3 regions of the Ohtaekwangia kribbensis genome follow, and region 1 is predicted to be linked to each of the others. Evidence: riboswitches for the same ligand, from Rfam matches in the RefSeq annotation. Region 1 holds a riboswitch; each other region holds the start of a gene.
What was found. A riboswitch is a leader RNA that binds a small molecule or an ion and turns the genes downstream of it on or off. The one in region 1 is predicted to bind S-adenosylmethionine.

Region 1 (2,273 bases):
GTTTATAAGATCTTGTGCATAAACCGTTGTAAAAGGCAAAGCAAGAAATATAAAGAGTATATATCTTTTCATGTTAGGATTGTGTTGGAGTATGGCAGGTGTTTACTTCAGCGCGCGCTGTTCAAATTTTTCTTTCTCCTGGTCGAAGCGTTTCTGGTCAGGTTTCAGGTATCCGAAATCGTGTAGATCGTCCTGGCTGTTCTGGAGTATCCAGAGGAGAAACTTTAATGCCTCCGGACGTTCATTGATTTTACTGATCGAGATATGCAGATGACCGATTGGAACATTCTTTACATCTTCTTCCTCCAATGCCTTCAATGCTGTATCAAGGTCACTATATATTCTTTCGCGCTCGTTGATCTTGTTGTTGCCATCGAGATCAACCGGTATAACCGCTACACCCGGCACCAGGTGGCGTGTCTTTAGGTCGTATAATAAAGATGGTGTGCTATAGGATATAGCGGTAGAGTCTTTTTGCAATGCTTTGATCAGGTGTTCATCGGCTCCGGCAATGGCTTTCCCTTTAATATTCTGTTGCGTGTAATCAAAGTGTTGTGCAAAGGTGGTGGGAGCACCTGCTTTCTGTAAGCGGGTATATATCGTGAAAGGTGCTTTAATTGTTTTTGCATCTGATTTGTCGGCCAGAATATCGTGAAAGTATATCTGTTTGATCAGGTCGTTGGTAAGTCCTTTTTCACGATATGTTTTAGCGAAAGCGGAGTTAGCGTTGGCTATCGGTACAACGGCATAGCGGGCAAGGTATAAATACTCGCGAGTCTCTTTTACAGCAGGCTCCGGCTCGTATGCTTCAATAAGTAAATCATATTTAGCAGGATCGGTTGTAGTGCGAGACTCAATAATAATTTCGGTCTGTGGATTAACTTCTTTATAGTCTTTAATCCATTTTTCCACTAAAGGATATGCGAATCGTACACCCGTTACAACGACTTTGTTTGCAGGTGCTTGTTGTGCCCAGGCGGCACTGGCCGAAAGTATCAGAAAATAGAAAGCTATTACTGAAATGAATGATTTCATAATTGTGTAATTAGTAAGATGTAGTGAATGCGTAAAGGAAAATAGGCGGCTACGGAATGCACCTTTATCTACAGACGTACCACCAATATGCCTGCTGATATTCGTGCATCCGAAAGCCATGTATAGAGACTACACTGCACTCAGGACAGTATAGAATGATTTGAGAATCAACAACGGCAACAACAGCTGTAGCCGATAAATGTAGGCGAAGAAAAATTTTTGTGCAGCCTATAGCTGTCTTCCCGATGAATAAACATCTCTTTGGTTTTCATGTAATTCAAATTTTATAGTTCCAATTTTATATTGGTAGGAGTTAGCACCTTATCAGTGGTGGATGACAGGTTGCTAGAAGATCATCGAGCCTATTCTCTCCCTTCTTCTGTATAAAATCAATCTGGTGGGAATTGATTATCTACTAAATCGATAGACAAAATTAGTTTTAAAGTATTACCCCACAAACAAAACTTGCTTTTTTTTAAATTTTTTAAAAAATGTGATGATAATTGAATAGAATGAAAAAGCGGGTCGCATCATCCGGTGCGACCCGCTCATTATTATTATCTATACTATATAGTGTGTTGTACTGCTTGTGGATTAGACAGCAGTTGGTGATTGTCCCGAAAACGTTAGTGAATAACGAGTTTTCGGTTTGCTGACCAGGCTGCAGATGTAATTCTGACTATATATACTCCACTCAGCAATGCGCTTAGCCGGAGGGTTGCCGATCCGGATTGAGACACTTGCAACTTTGTTTGTGCTACCTGGATACCTTGCGGATCGAGAATAGTGATGGTATATGCGCCATCCGGAACATCAATCAGGTCGACTGTAACATCATCGTCCTGGTTAACAGGATTCGGATATACAGATGCAAATGGTTCTGCCGGTCCATCGAATTCAATCCGTATAACTTTGAAGCGGACTGTGGTGCCATCCAGATCGGTCTGCGAGAGTCGATAGTAATATACTCCCGCCTTTGCTCCGTCATCTGTAAATTGATATTTGTTTGTAAGTTGTGATGTTCCACTTCCTTTTACGGTGCCGATCGTTATAAATTCTTCACCATTGGCCGAGCGCTCCAGGGTAAAATAATCGTTGTTGATCTCCGTAGCCGTTGCCCAATGCAATTCAATGGCATGTGTTTGCTCATTGTTCAATCCTTTAAAATATAGTAATGAAACAGGTAGTGGTGTATTGCCTGCACTGCCTATAATGCCGGAGTTTGCTGTACCGCTGGC
Region 2 (2,273 bases), on a different contig from region 1:
CCCAATAATGGTATTTTGTTGCTGACAGGAGAAGACGGTGTATTTCAATACCGCTATGATCAGCAAACCGGTACGCTCATCTTACTAAGCAAAATCCCCGTGTCGCGTACGGAAGTATAGCATTGCTGATAACGATTAACCAATAACGATTAACCAATAACGACTAACGCCCCGGTGACACGTACAACTCTATCTCTACTACTCGCCTTACTAGGTACGATCGCCCATGCCCAGGATTCACTTCGCTATCAGAAACTAGTGCCGAGGCATGCGTTGAAATTCAGTCCGTTTCATTTGATTAATTTTTATCCAACACTCGAGTTCTCATACGAGAAGAAAATTACCCGCACGTTTACAGCACAGGCAGAGTATGGACATGTGATCAACTATACGAACCAGGATGAATCGTATCGCGACAAGCGCGGCTATAAAATGAAACTCGAAGTGCGAAAATACTTTGCACCTATTGTATACCGAAGGTTGATTTTTTATGGTGCAGCCGAGTATTACAAAAACGATATTGAATTCGACAGACTATTCCGCCAGCAGGAATGTTTTGGTAATGACTGCGAGCATACCATTATACGCTATCACTATTACCCGGTGCAGTATAATGAACAAGGCTTCAGTGTAAAGTTTGGACTGATCAAGTACTTTTTCTCCGATTTTTTTCTCGATGTAAACTCCGGGTGGACCATACGATTTGTTGACTATGATGAGGTAAGACCAAACGGTATACCGGCCTTTCCGGAAGGAATGGAAGATGATTTGTTTTTTGATATACCCAATGAAGAAGATCGTGTGGTACCCTGCCCGGTGTTAGGTATCAGAATAGGGTATCGTTTACGGTAAGTTGTTTTGTAGTTTCATTCCTATTCATTTTCTTTGCCAAAGCTTATCCAGAAAGACCGAGGGAATGGGCCCGATGACGTCTTAGCATCCTATTCGTTAGCTATGTTAACGAATGTTGTGCTAAATCCCTTTCGTTACTTTGCATGATGTAACGGAAAAGATAAGTTAACCCACCTTACAGTGGCTCTCTGGATAGCAATAACTAAACGCGGAGGGCTTTATGAAAATCGAAGACATTTTAAAGGAACGTATACTCGTGATTGATGGTGCTATGGGTACCATGATCCAACGGTATAAACTTGAGGAAGAAGATTTCCGGGGAGAGCGTTTTAAAGATCATGGCTTCCCGCTCAAAGGAAACAATGATATTCTTTCAATAACTCGTCCTGATATTATCAAAGCTATACATCGCCAGTACCTTGAAGCGGGTGCTGATATTATCGAGACCAACACATTCAGCGGTACTACCATCGCGCAAGCCGATTATCACCTGGAAGACGCGGTATATGATCTGAACTATTACTCAGCAAAAATAGCGAAAGAGGTAGCCGAAGAATTTACGAAGAAAGATCCCAGCAAACCTCGCTTTGTAGCAGGTGCTATGGGGCCAACCAATAAGACGGCTTCCCTTTCACCAGATGTAAATAACCCTGGCTTTCGTGCCATTACATTTGATGAACTCGCACTCGCATTCAAGCAACAAGCGAAAGGACTTATTGATGGCGGAGCAGATATACTCTTGCTTGAAACCATCATTGATACACTCAATGTAAAAGCAGCTTTGTTTGCTATACAGGAGTTGTTTGATGAGATAGGAAGAAAGTTACCCATCATGGTATCGGGTACAATAACGGATGCGAGTGGTCGCACACTTTCCGGACAAACCACCGAGGCATTCCTGATTTCGGTTTCGCATGTACCCTTACTAAGTATAGGATTGAACTGTGCGTTGGGTGCGAGCCAGCTAAGACCTTACCTGCAAGTACTCAATGAGAAGGCTCCGTACTTCGTGAGTGCTTATCCGAACGCAGGACTTCCCAACGAGTTTGGTCATTACGATCAGACACCCGAGGAAATGGGACAACAGGTTGAAGTCTTTTTGAAAGAAGGACTGATCAACATTGTTGGCGGTTGCTGCGGAACAACACCCGAGCATATTAAACTGATTGCTGAGATAGCGAAGAAATATAACCCCAGAGGAGTAGTAGAAGAACATGTCTAAATATTTATTGTTAAGTGGACTGGAGGGAGTCACCATTACTCCCAGTTCTAACTTTGTCAATATAGGTGAGCGAACCAATGTTACCGGCTCCGCCAAATTCTTAAAACTCATTAAAGAAGATAAGTTTGAAGAAGCACTCGAAGTAGCATTGGACCAGGTGCGCGGAGGCGCGCAGGTTATTGATGTGAACATGGACGAA
Region 3 (2,273 bases), on a different contig from region 1:
GGCCAATCCATAAAGTATATCCCTGCTATATATCCGGTGAAACAGGGTCGATGGTTTATTGGTTAAAAAAACTTGCTGCAAAAGCTGTCTCATTGATTTGGTTGCGCAAAACACCCTGACCACCCGATAATGCCGGGGATGAAGAGCTCGCTATACTGCGGGCTCTTTACATGTATACAATGTGGTATCTTTATTGCTTCTGAAGAAATACCTGAACCCACGCATTATGGAACTTAACTACCATTGGATCAACCTGCTCGTTTGTTCGGAGCACTGCAAGGCCCGCTCTTCTGCGTAATACCAGGCAACTGCTTTTTACCATGAAAATTTATGACTGGGCGCGGTAGCCCATTTTTGAAGTAGATGACGAACTATTTCTGACATCGATTCGCAAATCATGGCAGCCAATGAATTATAGCGGTGCTTTAAAATTCTAAATATTTTTTTCAAAAAGATTTGCACGTTAACGATTAATACTGATATTTGTCTATCGATTTAGTAGACAAATCAATTCTCACCAGATTGGTTTTATACAGAAGGGAGTAGAGACTAGGCTCAGCGATCCCCTAGCAACCTATCAACCGCAGGTTGAAAAGGTGCTAATTCCTACCAATAAAAAAAATTGGAACTATAAAATTTTTAACCAACATGAAACACACAAAAAATTTCTCCGTTCGTAACAGTATGTACGCCCAGGCCATCAACATGAATTACTGTATGAACAACTGTTGTTGTTGATTTCGCCTTTTCAAAAATCCCCTATAGAAATTTTAATGACTTGCAAACACTGCATCCTCGCGCGGGGAATGCACAGGGAATATTTTGTACCGCAAAAAACAAGCGTATGAAAATGAACTGTTTCCATATACTATACCGATGTTGATGAGCACTGAATTCATCACACCCTTACTAAATATATACTTATACGTCCACCTTAACATTGAACGATCATGGCTTCTTATAAAAAATTCACATTCGAAGGTACATTAACAACAGAACAAATTGAGTTCTTTCAAAAGAACGGCTTCATTCACTTTGAAAACTATGCGTCACAGGAAACTGTTGATACTATTATTAACTCTACCGAGCAGGTGCAACGCCAGTGGGTAAAATCAAATGTTCAGAAAGTAAATGGTGTGCCGATCAAATATGGTACAGATGAAAATGGTGATACCATTGTACAACGTTTTGCATTTACCAATCAACACAGCGATGCCGTAAGAGCATTCGCCAACAACCCGGCTCTGCAGGCATTAAAAGTCTTAATGCCGGAAGGCGCACGCCTCGGTCTCGAAGAGAAAGATGGTGTGGTATTCAATCACTATGTCAATACAGAAGGAAGTAATTTCTACCACATGGGCTGGCATACCGATAGCGCACGTGATATATTCTACGGTAAGAAAGTAGCGCCTATGTTAAACATCGGCTTTTACCTGGATGATTCTACAGCCGATAAAGGCGGACTCCGCGTTTTGCCCGGCACCCATAAACAAGGACTGTGGGATTTACTCTTCCGAAAAAAATACTACCTGAATAACTATGGCGATAAAGACGAGGTATTGGTAGAAGCAAAAGCAGGCGACCTCGTTATTCACGATGGCAGAATATGGCATCGCGTGGCGCCATCGCCACTGACCGGTGCAGCCAGTCGCAGAAGAGTAATGTATATACCGATGATCGTGGGTAAGTATAAACCTAAAACGGAGCAAAGCACAACACCGCTATACCTGCACCTGCTGCCACTGGTAGGAAGTAAGAAACATAAAAATCTTATTCCGGCATTCCGCAAGGCTGCCTGATGGACTATATAAAACTGTTACGCTAAAATTAAACTACAACCATGTTCACATTTTTTGAAAGACCGGTCGGCATTATATACGGCCACCCTGAACAATATAATCCCTTGTTTGAAAAGCTGCTGACGCGGGGAATTCCCTATGAAATAATAAATCCGGCAGACCACCTGTATGATCCTGCCCAATATGAAGTGCCCTATAGCCTCGTGTTCAACGACATGAGTTCACCACCTTACCTGGCGCACAACGCACTGGGTATTGCTCAAACCGTAGAATATGTAAAACATGTGGAAAAGGTAAGTGGTGTACACAACAGCAGTCAGGTTGTAAACGGGTCGCGCGTTACGGAGATTATCAGTACCCGGTCGCGACAACTGGCCCTGTTCGCTTCGCTGGGTATACCTTTTCCGAAAACACGCATCGTGAGCAGCATTGACCAGTTGCTGGCCGCCAGCAATGAACTTCGCTTCCCAATCA

Region 2: another riboswitch for S-adenosylmethionine. It lies ahead of ACFQ21_RS27565 (homocysteine S-methyltransferase family protein); the one in region 1 lies ahead of ACFQ21_RS07620 (hypothetical protein).
Region 3: another riboswitch for S-adenosylmethionine. It lies ahead of ACFQ21_RS26850 (phytanoyl-CoA dioxygenase family protein); the one in region 1 lies ahead of ACFQ21_RS07620 (hypothetical protein).

What each region holds. Positions count from the first base shown of each region.
Region 1 is NZ_JBHTKA010000001.1:1,900,925-1,903,197, reverse strand. Features, by position in the region: gene ACFQ21_RS07625 (SusC/RagA family TonB-linked outer membrane protein) at 1-72, opposite strand, end outside; gene ACFQ21_RS07620 (hypothetical protein) at 103-1,035, opposite strand; SAM riboswitch class I at 1,317-1,425, opposite strand; gene ACFQ21_RS07615 (T9SS type A sorting domain-containing protein) at 1,662-2,273, opposite strand, start outside.
Region 2 is NZ_JBHTKA010000015.1:169,478-171,750, forward strand. Features, by position in the region: gene ACFQ21_RS27555 (LVIVD repeat-containing protein) at 1-120, shown strand, start outside; gene ACFQ21_RS27560 (hypothetical protein) at 175-852, shown strand; SAM riboswitch class I at 893-1,019, shown strand; gene ACFQ21_RS27565 (homocysteine S-methyltransferase family protein) at 1,073-2,074, shown strand; gene metH (methionine synthase) at 2,067-2,273, shown strand, end outside.
Region 3 is NZ_JBHTKA010000014.1:223,503-225,775, reverse strand. Features, by position in the region: gene ACFQ21_RS26855 (hypothetical protein) at 1-13, shown strand, start outside; SAM riboswitch class I at 526-637, shown strand; gene ACFQ21_RS26850 (phytanoyl-CoA dioxygenase family protein) at 951-1,799, shown strand; gene ACFQ21_RS26845 (ATP-grasp domain-containing protein) at 1,841-2,273, shown strand, end outside.